DNA from 4 places in the Hydrogenophaga sp. ZJX-1 genome. Region 2 is predicted to be linked to each of the others. Evidence: predicted binding sites of a transcription regulator. Region 2 holds the regulator's gene; each other region holds the start of a gene.
The links. The regulator sigma-54, encoded in region 2, starts transcription at its own class of promoters, with help from an activator protein. The targets are predictions, from matches to a motif close to TGGCANGNAANCTGCTTT.
Positions count from the first base shown of each region.

Region 1: the regulator sigma-54 is predicted to act here: its motif matches at 2,413-2,430, upstream of ACN5W5_RS15815 (P-II family nitrogen regulator).
Region 3: the regulator sigma-54 is predicted to act here: its motif matches at 2,182-2,199, upstream of ACN5W5_RS12110 (DUF2126 domain-containing protein).
Region 4: the regulator sigma-54 is predicted to act here: its motif matches at 2,274-2,291, upstream of ACN5W5_RS13505 (CmpA/NrtA family ABC transporter substrate-binding protein).

Region 1 is NZ_JBMBRA010000005.1:166,600-170,809, forward strand. Features, by position in the region: gene ACN5W5_RS15805 (hypothetical protein) at 17-274, opposite strand; gene ACN5W5_RS15810 (ammonium transporter) at 439-1,893, opposite strand; gene ACN5W5_RS15815 (P-II family nitrogen regulator) at 1,924-2,262, opposite strand; gene ACN5W5_RS15820 (YifB family Mg chelatase-like AAA ATPase) at 2,659-4,210, shown strand, end outside.
Region 2 is NZ_JBMBRA010000009.1:173,965-178,174, forward strand. Features, by position in the region: gene ACN5W5_RS21985 (thiol:disulfide interchange protein DsbA/DsbL) at 1-27, shown strand, start outside; gene lptA (lipopolysaccharide transport periplasmic protein LptA) at 167-802, shown strand; gene lptB (LPS export ABC transporter ATP-binding protein) at 808-1,584, shown strand; gene rpoN (RNA polymerase factor sigma-54) at 1,697-3,349, shown strand; gene ACN5W5_RS22005 (THUMP domain-containing class I SAM-dependent RNA methyltransferase) at 3,497-4,210, shown strand, end outside.
Region 3 is NZ_JBMBRA010000004.1:18,035-22,244, reverse strand. Features, by position in the region: gene ACN5W5_RS12110 (DUF2126 domain-containing protein) at 1-2,105, opposite strand, end outside; gene ACN5W5_RS12105 (DNA internalization-related competence protein ComEC/Rec2) at 2,223-4,210, shown strand, end outside.
Region 4 is NZ_JBMBRA010000004.1:324,574-328,783, reverse strand. Features, by position in the region: gene ACN5W5_RS13510 (ABC transporter permease) at 1-740, opposite strand, end outside; gene ACN5W5_RS13505 (CmpA/NrtA family ABC transporter substrate-binding protein) at 743-2,113, opposite strand; gene ACN5W5_RS13500 (nitrate- and nitrite sensing domain-containing protein) at 2,479-3,750, opposite strand; gene ACN5W5_RS13495 (LysE family translocator) at 3,817-4,210, opposite strand, start outside.

The DNA.
Region 1 (4,210 bases), on a different contig from region 2:
GGACCCGGCAGGGCGACTACCGCGTGTGCCCGAGGCACATGCCCGCGTTGGGCCGGCCCTTGCACTCGCGTTTGAGGCGTTTTTCCCGCGCCGCGGGTTTCTCGCTGGAGGGCGCGTCGATGAAGCTGACCTTGCTGGGCGCCTTCTGGCCACCCGTGCTCCCTGGGGCCTGGCCCGTCGCGGCGAGCGCGATGGACGTGATCGCCGTCAATGCAAAAACAAGGGATCCGGCCGCGATCCGACCGGTCCACCCGCGTGACAGTGCCTGGGACATGGTTTCCTCCTGATGTTGTGGTGTCCTGCCACGATGATACGGAGCAAAACGAAAAAAACCCCGCGTGCCTTGCGGCAGCACGGGGTCAACATCCAAAGGAGACTCTGGGTTACAACGCGGTGGCGACGGTTGGTGAACCTGGTCGCGCGCCGCGCTGGAACCGTTTAGCGGTTGTAGGCGGTTTCGCCGTGGGACGTGATGTCCAGACCTTCGCGTTCGGACTCTTCCGAGACGCGCAGACCCATGATCAGGTCGACAATCTTGTAGGCAATGAAGGCCACGACGGCGGACCACACGATGGTGATGACCACGCCTTCGGCCTGGATCAGCAGCTGGCTGGCGATGGAGTAGTCGTCGCCCTTGACGCCGCCGAGCGAGCCGGCCGAGAACACGCCGGTCAGCAAGGCACCGACGATGCCGCCGACGCCGTGCACACCGAACACGTCGAGCGAGTCGTCCGCACCGAGCATCTTCTTGAGGCCCGAGACACCCCACAGGCACAGGAAGCCGGCCACCAGACCGATGATGATGGCGCCCATGGGGCCCACGGTACCGCAAGCGGGGGTGATGGCGACCAGACCAGCAACCGCACCGGACGCAGCGCCCAGCATAGAGGCCTTGCCCTTGCCCAGGGTCTCACCCACGCACCAGGCCAGCACGGCGGCGGCGGTGGCGAACAGGGTGTTGATGAAGGCGAGCGTCGTGCCGCCGTTGGCTTCCAGGTTGGAGCCGGCGTTGAAGCCGAACCAGCCCACCCACAGCAGCGAGGCACCGACCATGGTCAGCGTCAGGCTGTGAGGCGCCATCGATTCCTTGCCGTAGCCGATGCGCTTGCCCAGCACGTAGGCACCGACCAGACCGGCCATGGCGGCGTTGATGTGCACCACGGTGCCGCCGGCGAAGTCCAGCGCGCCCTTGTCGAACAGGTAACCACCAGCACCCCAGACCATGTGGGCGATCGGGATGTAGCTGAACGTGAACCAGATGGCGCAGAACAGCAGCACGGCGCCGAACTTGATGCGCTCGGCGAACGAACCCACGATCAGCGCGCAGGTGATGCCGGCGAAGGTGCACTGGAAGGCGATGAAGATGTACTCGGGGATCATCACGCCAGCGGTGAACGTGGCGGCGAGCGAGTCGGGCGTGATGCCCTTCAGGAACACCTTGTCGAGGTTGCCGAAGATCAGGCCCTCACCACCGAAAGCCAGGCTGTAACCGTAGACGGCCCACAGCACGGAGATCAGCGAGAAGACGACCATCACCTGCATCAGCACCGACAGCATGTTCTTGCTGCGCACCAGGCCGCCGTAGAACAGGGCCAGGCCGGGCACGACCATCAGCAGCACGAGGATGGTGGAGATCATCATCCAGGTCACGTCGCCCTTGTCGACGGTTTCCTTGACGGCCTCTTCAGCGGGTGCCGCTTCAGCAGCAGCAGGGGCTTCAACAGCCGGTGCCTCGGCAGCGGGTGCTGCGGCCGGCGCGTCGGCAGCGGGTGCCGCATCGGCGGCCGGTGCTGCGACAGCGGCCGGCGCTTCGGTCGTGGTCTGGGCCACGGCGTTCAGGCCACCAAAAGCCAGTCCAACGCCCAACAACAGGGTTGCAAGTAGTTTTTTCATGTTCGTGATCTTTCTTGTGCAGGGCGTTGATCAGAGCGCTTCTTTGCCGGTTTCACCGGTGCGGATGCGAACCACCTGTTCGAGGTCGGTGACGAAAATCTTGCCGTCGCCGATCTTGCCGGTGCGTGCGGCGCCTTCGATCGCTTCGATCACGCGGTCCACGAGGCCGTCGTCCACGGCGGCTTCGATCTTCACTTTGGGCAGGAAGTCGACCACGTACTCCGCGCCGCGGTACAGCTCGGTGTGGCCCTTCTGGCGGCCGAAGCCCTTGACTTCGGTGACGGTGATGCCTTGCACGCCCATGCTGGAAAGCGCTTCGCGCACTTCGTCCAGCTTGAACGGCTTGATGATGGCTGAAACCATTTTCATGCTGTGATTCCTCTTCTAGTACGTGGTGCTCACGCCGTGAGGCATGCACCGGGGCTGACACGGGCAGTGCTGGCCACGAGGGCTGACACCACTTTGGATGCGGACTGTTTCATGGCAGCGCCATGGTCTTGATTCAATCGCTTACACCCCCAAGCACGGACCGTGCCAACCGAGCTCCGATCGGATCGTGCCGCGGCACACCGCGCTGTCGTGAAAACACCGCGCAACGCCAGCCTGGTGGCCGGCGGATCGGCGGCCTGTGCCATGATGAGCGCGCTCGTGCCGACAGGGGTGGCTGTCACCACCGAACCCAGGCACCAAAGTTGTGCATCGAAGTTCCAACGCCCGGAGAGGCGCTTCAGGACGGACATGCACCGAAACAGGGAGGAAATTCAGATGAGTCTGTCATTGGTGCACAGCCGTGCGCTGCTGGGCCTGGAAGCCCGTCCGGTGCAGGTGGAAGTCCACCTCGCCAACGGCCTGCCCAGCTTCACGCTGGTGGGTCTGGCCGACACGGAGGTCAAGGAAGCGCGCGAGCGCGTGCGTTCGGCCATCGCCAACGCCGGGCTCGAATTCCCCAGCAACAAGCGCATCACCGTCAACCTCGCCCCGGCCGATCTGCCCAAGGACTCGGGCCGCTTCGACCTGCCGATCGCGCTCGGCATCCTCGCCGCCAACGGTCAGATCAACGCCGCCCGGCTGGCGGGCTGGGAGTTTGCGGGCGAACTCTCGCTGGGCGGCGAGCTGCGCCCGGTGCGCGGCGCCCTGGCGATGAGCCTGGCGCTGCACCGCGACGCCAACGCCGCGACGGCCGCACCCTCCCGGCTGGTGCTGCCGCCGGGCAGCGCCGAAGAAGCCGCGCTGGTGCCGCAGGCGCAGGTGTACCGCGCCCGCCACCTGCTGGACGTGGTGGCGCGGTTCCTGCCCGATGGCGCAGCGGGCGGCGAGGCGCCCCCCGACGACGGCGGCTGGGTGCGCCTGGCTCCGACGCAGATCGGTCAGACCCCGGCCTACGCCGATCTCGCCGAAGTGAAGGGCCAGGCCGCGGCCAAACGCGCGCTGGAGATCGCGGCGGCCGGCGGACACAGCGTCCTGATGGTCGGGCCGCCTGGCTCGGGCAAGAGCATGCTGGCCCAGCGCTTCGCCGGCCTGCTGCCTCCCATGAGCGCGTCGGAAGCGCTCGAATCCGCTGCGGTGGCGTCGCTCGCCGGGCGCTTTCGTCTGGACCACTGGGGGCAGCGCCCCACCTGCGCACCGCACCACACGGCGAGCGCCGTGGCGCTGGTGGGCGGGGGCTCGCCACCGCGGCCGGGCGAAATTTCGCTGGCACACCACGGCGTGCTCTTCCTCGATGAACTGCCCGAGTACCCCCGGGCCGCCCTGGAGGCGCTGCGCGAACCGCTGGAAAGCGGCCACATCCGCATCTCGCGCGCGGCCATGCAGAGCGACTTTCCGGCGCGCTTCCAGCTGGTCGCCGCCATGAACCCCTGTCCCTGCGGCTTTCTGGGCCACCCCACCCGCGCCTGCCGCGACACACCCGACCAGATCTCGCGCTACCAGGGCAAGCTCAGCGGCCCGTTGCTGGACCGCATCGATCTGCACGTCGAGGTGCCCGCCCTGCCGCCGAACGACCTGCTGCACGGCGTGGCGGGCGAGCCGAGCGACGCCGTGCGCGAACGCGTGGTGGCAGCGCGCGAGCGCGCCCAGGTCCGGCAGGGCTGCACCAACCAGGCGCTGGCCGGCCAGGCACTGGACCAGCACATCCTGGCCGATGCCGCGGCCCTCAAGTTCCTCAACACCGCCGCCGCCCGCCTGGGCTGGAGCGCGCGCAGCACCCACCGCGCGCTGCGCGTGGCGCGCACCATCGCCGACCTCGCCGAGGCGGACACGGTGGGTGTGGGGCATGTCGCCGAGGCGGTGCAGTACCGGCGGGCCCTGCGGCAGAACG
Region 2 (4,210 bases):
CTCATCGTCGAAGCGCGCAAAGCCTGATCTTTGCTTCCCCCAGCTCGAGACAAGACCCGCATCTGGCGGGTCTTGTGTTTTCAGGGGCTGTCGATTGAGTGCCGATCGCCAACAAGTCGGCTTTGCGCCGTTACAATGAATGCAAGATTTGTGCCCCACTAAAGCCATGCCCACACACCACTTTCCCCCCCGATGGACCCTTCGCTTCCTGGCTTCGATGGCCGGTCTGGTGCTGGCAGGCGCGGCCCAGGCGGAGCTGGCCGACAAAGACAAGCCCATGAACATCGAGGCGGACTCGCTGCGCTACGAAGACACGCGGCAGACCAGCGTCTTCACCGGCAACGTCCTGATCACCAAGGGCACCATCGTCATGCGGGGCAGCAAGATGGACGTGCGCCAGGACCCGCAGGGCAACCAGTTCGGCGTGGTGACCGGCACGGCGGCAGCGCCTGGCTTCTTCCGCCAGAAGCGCGAGGGCCTGGACGAGTGGATCGAAGGCGAGGGCGAGCGCATCGAATACGACGGCAAGGCCCAGACCGTGGTGTTCACCGGCAGCGCCGTGCTGCGCCGCTACCGCGGCACCCTGCTCAACGACGAAAGCGTGGGCAACCAGATCACCTACAACAGCCTGACCGAGGTGTTCACCGTCAAGGGTGGCCCCGCCAACCGCACCGCCGCCAACCCCTCGGGTCGGGTGCGGGCGATGCTGACACCCATTCCGGAGGCAGATGCGGCACCCGCTCCCGCCACCGATCCAGCCCAACTGCGCCCCAGCACCAATCTCAACGAGAAGAAGCAGTGACGACCATGCCCATGGCCAGTACGCCACCGGCGATGGCGGTGCGCAGCAGTCTGGAAGTTCAGGGTCTGATGAAGGCCTATGGCAGCCGCAAGGTGGTCAAGGATGTCTCCCTCAAGGTCGACAAAGGTGAAGTGGTCGGCTTGCTGGGCCCCAACGGCGCGGGCAAGACCACCTCGTTCTACATGATCGTGGGCCTGCTGCGCGCTGATGGTGGGCAGATCCTGCTCGACGGCCAGCGCATCGAAGCCTTGCCGATCCACCGCCGTGCCCGCATGGGCCTGGGTTACCTGCCCCAGGAAGCCTCGATCTTCCGCAAGCTCACGGTGGCGCAAAACGTGCGCGCCGTGCTGGAGTTGCAGCACGATGTGGATGGCCATGCCCTGAGCGAACCTGAAATCGCCAGCCGGCTCGACGAACTGCTCAAGGATCTGAGGGTGGACCATCTGCGCGATTCGCCCGCACCCTCCCTGTCCGGTGGCGAGCGGCGCCGGGTGGAGATTGCCCGTGCCCTGGCCACGCGCCCGCGTTTCATCCTGTTGGACGAGCCCTTTGCCGGTATCGACCCGATTGCCGTGCTGGAGATCCAGCACATCATCGGGTTCCTGAAGTCCCGCGGCATCGGCGTGCTGATCACCGATCACAACGTGCGCGAAACCCTGGGCATCTGCGACCACGCCTACATCATCAGCGACGGTCACGTCCTGGCCAGCGGCACGACGGCCGAGATCATCGAAAACGCCGAAGTACGCCGTGTGTACCTGGGTGAGAACTTCCGCATGTGAACATGACCTCCACGATCGTCATTTCATGTACTTCGCTGCCCCCCGAGGGGGCTGATTCGCCTTGGGGCGGCCCGGCGGCGAATCTCCGTTTCGCACTGCTGTACTTCCAGGCATGAAACAAGGCCTGTCCCTGCGTGTTTCGCAGCATCTGGCGCTGACGCCCCAGTTGCAGCAGTCCATCCGGCTGCTGCAACTCTCCACGCTGGAAATGGCGCAGGAGGTCGAGCAGATGCTCGACGAAAACCCGTTTCTGGAGCGCACCGAAGACATCGCCGAGCGCGAAGCCTTCGGTCTGGAGCAGGTCGATGCGCCGGTGAGCGCGGGCGAACAGATCGCCGAGGCCGCGTTGCCGGTGGCCGACGCCGTGGCCGCGCCGACCGAATACGACGGCCCGCTGCCCGACCGCGTCAGCAGCACGTCCGACACGCCCGCTGACAGCGGCTCTGGCGACGAGATTGAAAGCCGGCTCGACGGTGCCACCCCGGTGGAAGAAAGCTGGGAAGGCGATGGCACGGTCGAGATGGCGCCCGACGACAGCGAATGGGGCGGTGACGCACCCGCGCGCAACAGCGGTTCGGGCGGCGACGACGACGAAACCGCCAGCGCAGCCGACCTGGCCCGCAGCCCCGTCAGTCTGCAGGACCACCTGCACGAGCAGGCCCGTTGTCTGCGGCTGAGCGACGAAGACCAGGCGGCGCTGTATTTCCTGATCGAGTCGCTCAACGACGACGCCTACCTGGAAGACGACCTGGCCGAGCTCGCCCTGGGCTTCTGGCGGCTCATGCACGGCCGCGAGGCGGCCGCTCCCGGGATCGAGGAGCTGGAGGTCGCTGAAGCCCAGCTGCGCATGGCCTTGGGCCTGCTGCAGCACATGGAGCCCACCGGTGTGGGCGCGCGCAACCTCGGCGAATGCCTGCGGCTGCAGATCGAGGAGCTGCGCAACTCCCCCGAAGCTCGCGCGGCGCTGGCCATCTGCAACCAGTCCATGGAACTGGTGGCCAAACGCGACATCAAGCGCCTGTGTGCCCTGTGCGGCATCGACGATGAAACCGCCCGTGCTGCGCTGGCCATCATCGCCCGGCTGGAACCCAAACCCGGGCGCCGCTTCATCGATGTCGAGCGCAACGTGGTCGTGCCCGACGTCATCGTCACGCGCGCCGGCCGGGGTTTCAAGGTCATCCTGAATCCCGACGTGATGCCGCGCCTGCGTGTGCACGACGTCTACGCCAACGCCATGCGGCAAAACCGCGGTGGTCGCGACAACGGCGGTGAAGCCGGCCACGCCGCCATGCAGCAGCGCCTGCAGGAAGCGCGCTGGTTCATCAAGAACATCCAGCAGCGCTTCGACACCATCCTGCGCGTGTCGAGCGCCATCGTCGAGCGCCAGCGCAACTTCTTCATGCACGGTGAACTCGCCATGCGCCCGCTGGTACTGCGCGAGATCGCCGACGAGCTGGGCCTGCACGAGTCCACCATCAGCCGCGTGACGACCGCCAAGTACATGGCCACGCCGTTTGGTACCTACGAGCTCAAGTACTTTTTCGGATCCTCGCTCGGTACCGAAACTGGGGGCAACGCGTCGAGCACCGCGGTACGCGCCCTGCTCAAGCAGTTCATCGCCTCGGAAGAGCCGAAGAAACCGCTGTCCGACAATCAGCTTTCCGACCTGCTCAAGGAGCAGGGCATCGAATGCGCGCGCCGCACCGTGGCCAAGTACCGCGAGGCGCTGCGCATCGCGCCGGCCAACCTGCGCAAAGCGCTGTGAACACTCCCTGCGCCGCTTCGCGTCTCCCCCCTCAAGGGGGACCGCACCCGCGGCCTGGCAAAGCCAGTTCCGTGGCACGTGCCGGAAGCTGGGCCGCGTAGTCGCCACCTGCGGACGCACCCGCGCTCAACATCTTCAGTACCTGCCGTGAACCAGCTCAAACTCTTTCTCCCCTGCGCCGCTGGCGTGGAGGACATGCTCGCCGACGAGGTGCAGCGCATCACCAACGAACCGCTGGCCTTCAAGGCACGCGGCGGCGTGGGCATCAAGGCCTCGTGGCGCGACGCCATGCGTCTGAACCTGCACAGCCGACTCTCTCAACGGGTATTGGTGCAGCTGTGGCACGGTGGTTACCGCAGCGAGCAGGACCTGTACAACGCGGCCGGCGAGATCGCCTGGGAAATCTGGTTCACGCCGCAGCAGACCATCAAGGTCGAGATCACCGCGCAGCACAGCCCGCTGACCAGCCTCAACTTCGCCGCACTGAAGATCAAGGACGCCATCTGTGACCGCTTCCGCGACAAACGCGGCGAGCGCCCCAGCGTGGACACCACCTGGCCCGACGTGCGCATCTACGCCCACCTGACCACCGACGAACTCACGCTCTACATCGACACCTCGGGCGAACCGCTGTTCAAACGCGGCTGGCGCGAAGACAAGGGCGACGCGCCGCTGAAGGAAACCCTGGCCGCGGCCATGATCGCCGCCACCGGCTGGAACGGCGGCGCGGCCGAATCGCTGGACGACATCACTCCGCTGTACGACCCCTGCTGCGGCAGCGGCACGGTGGTGATCGAGGCGGCGCAGATCGCGCTCAACATACCGCCTGGCATGCTGCGCCGCTTTGCGTTTGAAAAGATG
Region 3 (4,210 bases), on a different contig from region 2:
TCCACGGCGGCCAGCAGGTCCAGGTAGTCTTCGAGCCGCTGCATCGGCGGCATGAACACGTAGAGGTGCTGGTTCTTGCCGCCACCGGCCTTTTCGGCCTTGGGGCCGTTGGCGCGGTGCGGGTCACGGGCTTCCACCACCAGGGCGGTGCGCGTGAGCCAGGCGGCGGATTCACCGCGCTGCGGGAACCTGGACGACAGCGCCTGGGCGGGTGTGGAGCCCGGGCCGGATCGACCCGCACCCTGGCCGTCCATGGCCGGTCCACCGGCCGGGTCGAAGTCCGTGCCCTGCAGCGACACGGTGCCGCCCTCGGCGAAACCGCCACCGATGCTGTGCGGTGAGACCTGGTGCTTGAGCACCGCGCCCGCGGGCAGCGGGTCGCGTGGTGTGTGCGGGTCCTGCTCGATGTGGTACGGGTAGTCGGCGGCCGAAACCCAGGGCAGCGAATCCAGCGGCAGGCGGTAGCCCATGGGCGAATCGCCGGGCACCAGGTACATGCGCTCGTCGCGGAAGAACCAGGGTCCAGTGGACCAGACCGTGCCCGAGACGCGGTGGTAGCCGTCGCCCCCTTTGCCGTTGCCCGACAGCGGGATGTGGTCGTTGGCCATCAGCGGCAGCACATAGCCCACCGTTGCGTCCAGTCCTTGCGTGAACACGCGGCGCAGGCGCGCGCGCTCCAGTTCGTCGTCGAGCTTGGCGTCGAACGGATCCACGTTCACCGGCAGGCGGCGTTCGCGCCAGAGGTAGTACCAGGTGTCCTCGTAGCCGGGGGTGATGAATTGCGTGGACAGGCCGAGCTGGCGCGCCAGTGCCTGTGTGAAGCGGCTCGCGTCTTCGCTGTCGTATTTCGCGGCGTCGCGTTCGTCGGCCAGCAGGGCCGGGTTGTTCCAGCACGGTTCGCCGTCGGCGCGCCAGAAGATCGAAAGCGCCCAGCGCGGCAGCTGTTCGCCCGGGTACCACTTGCCCTGGCCCATGTGCACGAAACCGCCCGCGCCGTAGCGTTCGCGCAGCCGGCCCAGCAGCTCGGTGGCGTACCCGCGTTTGGTGGGGCCGAGGGCGTCGGTGTTCCACTCGGCGGCGTCGCGGTCTGCGGTGGCGACGTAGGTCGGTTCGCCGCCCATGGTCAGGCGCACGTCGTGTTTCTCCAGGTCGGCGTCGACCTTCTCGCCCAGCGCCACCACACCCGCCCACTGTTCTTCGGTGTAGGGCTTGGTCACGCGCGGTGATTCGTAGACGCGCGTCACGCCCATGTGGTGCTCGAACTCGACCTCGCACTTGTCCATCGCGCCTTCCACCGGCGCGGCGCTCGAGGGCTGCGGCGTGCAGGCCAGCGGAATGTGGCCTTCACCGGCGAGCAGGCCCGAGGTCGGGTCCAGGCCGATCCAGCCGGCGCCGGGCAGGAAGACCTCGCACCAGGCGTGCAGGTCGGTGAAGTCCTTTTCGGGACCACTCGGGCCGTCGATGGCTTTCACGTCCGGGGTGAGCTGGATCAGGTAGCCCGAGACGAAACGCGCGGCCAGGCCGAGGTGGCGCAGCATCTGCACCAGCAGCCAGCCGGTGTCGCGGCAGGAGCCGCTTTTGAGCTTGAGCGTTTCTTCGGGCGTCTGCACGCCCGGCTCCATGCGGATGGTGTACGAGATGTCGCGCTGGAGCATCTGGTTCACATCGACCAGGAAGTCGATGGTGCGGCGTTTCTTCATGTCCACCCGGGCGAGGTAGGCCTTGAGCTCCTCGGTCAGCGGCGCGGTGGCCAGGTAGGGCGCGAGTTCCTGCAGTTGCGAGGCGTCGTAGGTGAACGGGAATTCTTCGGCGCGCGGCTCCAGGAAAAAGTCGAACGGGTTGTGCACCGCCATCTCGACCACCAGGTCGATCGTGACCTTGAACTCGGTGGTGGGCTCGGGGAAGACCAGGCGGGCCTGGTAGTTGGCAAACGGGTCCTGCTGCCAGTTGATGAAGTGGCCCGCCGGTTCGATCTTCTGCGAGTACGACAGCACCTTGGTGCGGCTGTGTGGCGCCGGACGCAAGCGGACCACCTGGGGACCGAGTTTGACCAGGCGGTCGTACCGATAATGGGTGATGTGGCTCAGGGCAACATGAATGGCCATGCTGGTGTCTTTCAACAGGGGGAAGAAAACGATGGGACCGCGGACAAGCGCATTGTCATCGCGGCTTGCTGCCATGCTAGCAAGTCTTGCGCCACAGCTGTGTGACAACCCCGCAGCGTGCGGACCCAGAGAGCCGGCCTGAGCATGGCGGGTCTGGTGCTGGCCTGGCTGCCCGGGTGGGTGCTCGGGGTCGCCTGGCAGTTGCAGCAGGTCGCCCTCTGGCCCTGGCAAGGGTATGCGGCGCTGCTGCTGGCCAGCGGGCTGCTGATGGCCGGGCTGCTCTGGCGCGGCTCCAGGGGTGGGCACCGGGCTGCGTGGCTTCTGGTGCTGGCCATGGCCGCCGGTGCATGGGCGGGCGCGGGCCTGACCGGCGTGCGTGCGGCGCACTTGGCCTCGCAGGCGCTGGACCCGGCCCTGCAAGGCCTGGACATCGAGGTCACCGGGCGCATTCACTCGATGCCGCGGCGCCATGCCGATGGTGTGCGTTTCGAACTGGCGGTGGAGTCGGCCACCCGCCATGGCCGACCGGTGAGCCTGCCCCCGTTGCTGCAGCTGGCGTGGTACAGCCGGGGCGTCACAGACGATGGATCTGCCCGCGGCCCCGACTGGCGAGCGGGTGAGCACTGGCGCTTGACGGTGCGGCTGAGTGCGCCACACGGCAATGCCAACCCGCACGGCTTTGACCGCGAGCGCTGGCTCTGGGAAAACGGCATCGGCGCCACCGGCTACGTGCGCAACGGGCCACGCGATGCGATCCCGCAGCGGCTGGCGGGCCAGGGCTGGTACCCGCTGGAAGCCATGCGCCAGACGGTCGGCGAGCGCATTGCCGGCCGGGTGGATGATCCCCGCAGCGCTGGCGTGCTCGCCGCCCTGGTGGTGGGTGATCAGAGTGCCATTGAGCGCTCTGACTGGGACCTCTTCCGGACCACGGGCGTGGCCCACCTCATGAGCATCTCGGGTCTGCACGTGACCATGTTCGCCTGGCTCGCGATCTGGCTGGTGGGTGGCCTCTGGCGTCGTCTGGCGTTTGTCTGGCCGCAAGCCCTGCTGGCGGTGCCCGTGCCCTGGGCCGCCGGCTTGGGCGGTGTGGCGCTGGCGGCGGCGTACGCCCTGTTTTCGGGCTGGGGTGTGCCCTCGCAGCGCACCGTTCTGATGCTGGCCGTGGTGGTGGGCTTGCGCCTGCTGGCCCGCCAGTGGCCGTGGCCCGTGGTCTGGCTGTTGGTCATGGCCGCGGTGTTGCTGCTCGATCCCTGGGCGCTGCTGCAGCCCGGTTTCTGGCTCAGCTTCGTGGCCGTGGCGATCCTGTTTGCGACCGACCCGGGGCGGCGCATCCGCCACGAAAGCGCACCGTTTGACGGGCACGAGGTGCCCACACGCACCCGGCGGATCATGGCCGCGGCGCTGGGCATGTTGCGCGAACAATCGGTCGTGACGGTGGCCCTGGCGCCGCTCTCGCTGCTGCTGTTTGGCCAGTTTTCGCTCGTCGGCCTGGTGGCCAACCTGGTGGCGATCCCATGGGTCACGCTGGTGATCACGCCGCTGGCGATGCTGGGGGTGGCGGTGCCGGCCTTCTGGGATCTGGCCGCGCTGGCGGTGCAGGGGCTGGGCGGCTGGCTGGCCTGGCTCGCGCAATGGCCATCTGCCGCCGTGTTCCGGCCCATACCGCCCTTGCCGCTGGCGTTGGCCGGGGTGCTGGGCGGCGCCCTGCTGGTGATGCGCTGGCCCTGGGCCACCCGGCTGGCCGGACTGGTGCTGTTGTGGCCGGTGCTGAGCTGGCAACCGGCGCGTCCGGTAGCGGGTGAGTTCGATGTGATGGCGCTGGACGTGGGGCAGGGCAGCGCGGTGCTGGTGCGCACGGCAGGGCACAGCCTGCTGTACGACACCGGGCCCCGCTATTCGCCCACCAGCGACGCCGGGCAGCGCGTTGTGGTGCCGCTGCTGCGCGCGCTGGGTGAGCGGCCCGACGCGGTGGTGGTGAGCCACCGCGACAGTGACCATGCCGGCGGCTCCGCAGCGGTGCAGACCGAATGGCCCGAGGCCCGCTGGTTGTCGTCCTTCGATGCCGACCCGGCCCGGCGCTGCATCGCTGGACAGCGCTGGACCTG
Region 4 (4,210 bases), on a different contig from region 2:
AGGGCCGAGGGCAGGATGATCTTGCGCACCCGTGTACCCAGCGGCAACTGCAACACCTTGCCGACGTTCACGAGGTCCTTGTCGACCGAGGTCACGCCGATGGCGGTGTTGATCAGCGTGGTCCACAGCGAACACAGCGTGACGGTGATGGCCGAGATCAGGAACGACTTCTGGAACATCGGTTCGCCCGTGGTCACGTAGACCGCGCTGACGATCAGCGTCACGATGGGCAGCCAGGCCAGTGGCGAGACCGGGCGGAAGATCTGCACCATCGGGTTGATGGCGGCCTGCACGATCTTGGAGGTTCCGGCCAGGATGCCCAGCGGCACCGCCACCACCGTGGCGAGCAGAAAGCCCACGAACACGGTGTAGAGGCTGGTGATGATCTGGTCGATGTAGGTGCGTTTGCCGGTCCACTGGAAGTTGCGCGGTTCGTAGCTCGGGTCTTCGGCCAGGCGCTCCTTGTTGCGTGCGATCTGGCGTTCGTAGAAGGCGGCTTCGCGCTCGCGCTCGGAGAAGTGTTCCTCGATCAGCGCCTTGGCCTGCACGGCCACCTGAACCGGGCCCGGCACCGCACCCAGACTGGTCTGGATGCGCGAGGCCGCCGCGGACCACAGCGCCAGGAAGAGCGCGAAGGCCATGACGGGAACGCCGACCGACATCATGAAGGCGCGGCCCATTTCGCGCGGATCGCGCAGGGCGGCCACGCCGCCGCCCAGGAGTTTGTTCACGAGTTCCATGGTCAGACCTTGTCAGCGGCCTTCAGGCCGATCTTGAACTTGCCGAGGTAGTCGTTCGGTTTGCGGCCGTCGTAGGCCACGCCGTCGATGAAGCCGGTCTGCACGCCTTTGAAGCCATCGGTCTTGGGCACGTCGGTGGCCTTGAGCTTGCCCTCGGCGATCAGCGCGTTGGCGGCCTGCATGTACACGCCGGGGAGGTAGACCTTCTTGGCGATGTCCATGTACCAGCTGTCCGGCTTGGTTTCCGTGATCTGGCCCCAGCGGCGCATCTGCGTGAGGTACCAGATGGCGTCGCTGTAGAAGGGGAAGGTGGCGTAGTTGCGGAAGAAGACGTTGAAGTCTGGCGAGGGACGCTTGTCGCCCTTCTCGTATTCGAAGGTGCCGGTCATGCTGTTGGCGATCACGGCCTCGTCAGCGCCCACATACTGCGACTTGGACAGCATCTTCACCGCCTCGATGCGGTTGGCCATGGAGGCGTCGAGCCACTGGCCAGCGCGGATCAGCGCCTTGACCACGGCGATGTGGGTGTTGGGGTTGGCCTTGGCCCAGGCGCCGGTCACGCCAAACACCTTCTCCGGGTTGTTCTTCCAGATCTCGTCGTCGGTGATCACGGGCACGCCCACGCCTTTGAACACCGCCTGCTGGTTCCAGGGCTCGCCCACGCAGTAGCCGTGGATCGTGCCCGACTCCATGGTGGCCGGCATCTGGGGCGGCGGGGTCACGGAAAGCAGCACGTCCGCTTTGCTGGTGCCGCTGATGTCGCTCGTGGTGTAGTAGCCCGGGTTCAGGCCACCCGCGGCGAGCCAGTAGCGCAGCTCGTAGTTGTGCGTGGAAACCGGGAAGACCATGCCCATCTTGAAGGCCTTGCCCTCTTTCTTCCAGGCGTCCACGACCTTCTTCAGTGCGTCGGCCTTGATCGGGTGGGCGATCTTGCCGTCCTTCATGGGCAGGTGCTTTTTCATCTCGGCCCAGACCGCGTTGGACACCGTGATGGCGTTGCCGTTGAGGTCCATGCTGAAGGCGGTCACGATGTCGGCCTTGGTGCCGAAACCGATGGTGGCACCCAGTGGCTGGCCGGCCAGCATGTGCGCGCCGTCGAGCTGGCCGTCGATCACGCGGTCCAGCAGCACCTTCCAGTTGGCCTGGGCTTCGAGCGTCACGTTCAGGCCTTCGTCTTCAAAGTAGCCCTTTTCGTAGGCCACCACGAGCGGGGCGCAGTCGGTCAGCTTGATGAAGCCGAACTTCAGGGCTTCCTTCTCCGGGCGCCCTGCTTTCTGCGCCAGAGCGGGCAGACCCAGGGTCGACGCACCGGCCAGGGCCAGGGCGTTGGTGGCGAAACGGCGGCGGTTGACGTTGAAAGAGGCATCGGTCATGCAGAACTCCTTGCTGATTAAAAAAAAGCGGGGGCCAAAAACAAAACGGCGCCCATTTCCAGCCCAGCTTGGTGCGGGCTTGAAATGGACGCCGTTGTCCTGTGTGTCTTGGGAGACTTCGGGATCGCGCCGCCTTTGGCGCTATTCCTTTGCTTTTTATCAAGCAGGGACCGTGCCAGATGGCTGGCGTGATCGGGTAATCTGAGGAAGATCCTTGTTATTCAAGGAAAAAACGGTCCTGTCAGGTGTCCCGGCAGGTGCCTCGGATACCCGCGGCAGGGCCAGAACTCGGTGCGTTGGGCCTCAGCTTGGTGCACTGGCGGCGTGCGGCACGGGTTTTGTGCGCTGCAGCACGGCGCTTGGTTTCAGCGCCGCCGTTCGGGCAGCACCTCGGCCATGGACAGCACCGCTTCGGCCACGTCGATGAGTCGGCGGTTCTGGTTCATGGCCATCTGGCGCAGGGTCTTGTGGGCCTCGGCCTCGCTCAGGTTGCGGTGTGCCATCAGCAGGCCCTTGGCGCGTTCGACGAGCTTGCGTTCATTGAGGCTGGCGCGCACGGTGTCGAGCTCGTCGCTGACGGCCTGCAAACGGCGCGCCTGGTCCTGCACCAGATCAAGGATCGAGCGGTCCAGCTGCACGCCATAGGCTTGCGCCGGGCTGGTGCCGCTCACGTGGTCGGGCACCGGGTCGTGGAAAAACGAGAGCGCGTCGTCGGGCTGGACAGCAACCGGGTGGATGCCCTCGAAGGCCAGCAGCTCGGTCAGGGCGGCCTGGGTCTTGTGTTCGCACAGGCGCTGCAGGCTGTCGGCCAGCCGGTCTTCCACCGTTTTCATGCGGTCCATGCGCAGGCTGCAGCAGTCGAACCACGGCTGGCTCTGGTTGGCGTCGAGCGGGCTGCCGTCGGCGGCGGTGCAGAGCACACGGCGCAGGCGCTCCAGCTCGGCCCGGGCGTCGACGGTGTCGCGGTCGGCGGTGGCCCAGAGCGTGGCGAGTTCGTCGCTGGCGAATTCCTTGAACACCTGCAGGCAGCGTTCCTGCGAATCGATCAGGTGCAGCAGGCGCTGCTGCCCGGCGCTGTCGGCGCGGCCGCTGGCGAACAGGGCCGAGCCGGCAGCGCGCTCCTGGCCGGCGAATTCCTTGCCCTGCATGAAGTTGAACAGCGCCACCAGCTGGCGCGAGATGGCGGGGTCGCTGGCGCTGTCGGCGGCTTCGAACACCACCGCCAGCAGGCCGGCAATGAGGCGCACGAAGGCCTCGGTGGTGTCGCGCGCCGTCCAGGCCTGGGTGTCGATGCGCTCGCGCAGGGCGGGCAGGGCGTCCAGCCCGTGCAGCACATAGGCGATGCGGCTGAACAGGCGTGCGCCATGACCGAGGTGCGCGGCCTGGGTGTCGAGGCTGTCGAAGCAGCGACGCAGCTCGGCTTCGGTGGCCTGGCATTCGGCGATCTGCTGCAAGCGCGCTTCGGCGAAGCGGGTGCCCTGTGAGCCCAGAAACAGGTTGGACAGACCGCGTTCGCGCTGCAGACCGTGGATCAGCCGGCCGGTGACGTTCACCAGCGCGCTGGTGAGCGAGAGCTGGCGCAGCGCGTCGATCTCGCAGCGTTTGGCGGCGATGAGGAAGTTGAGGCCCGACTTCAGGGGCGGCGGGTTGTGGGGCATGCCGGTGGAATCAGCAATAAGCGTGCCGCTGGCGCCACGCGGCCATCAGCGCTCGGCCATGGCGAGCCGGGACGCCAGTCCGAGAAAGACCACGCCGGCCACGCGGTTCAGGCCGCGCTGGGCGGTGGGCGAGCGGCGCAGCCACTGGCCCAGTGTGGCGGCGAACCAGGCGATCGCGCCAAAGGTCAGCAGCGTGGCCGCGATGAACAGCCCGCCGAGCCAGACCAGTTGCAGGCCCACCGCGCCGGCCTCCGGCTCAACGAACTGCGGCAGAAAGGCCAGGAAGAAGATCACCACCTTGGGGTTGGTGAGGTTCATGAGCACGCCGCGGCCGAACATGGCGCGGCCACCGAGATCGGGTGGTGTGCCGTCGGTGCCGTTGTCCACCGGTGCGGTGAACGCCTGCCAGGCCAGCCAGACGAGGTAGACGGCGCCAACG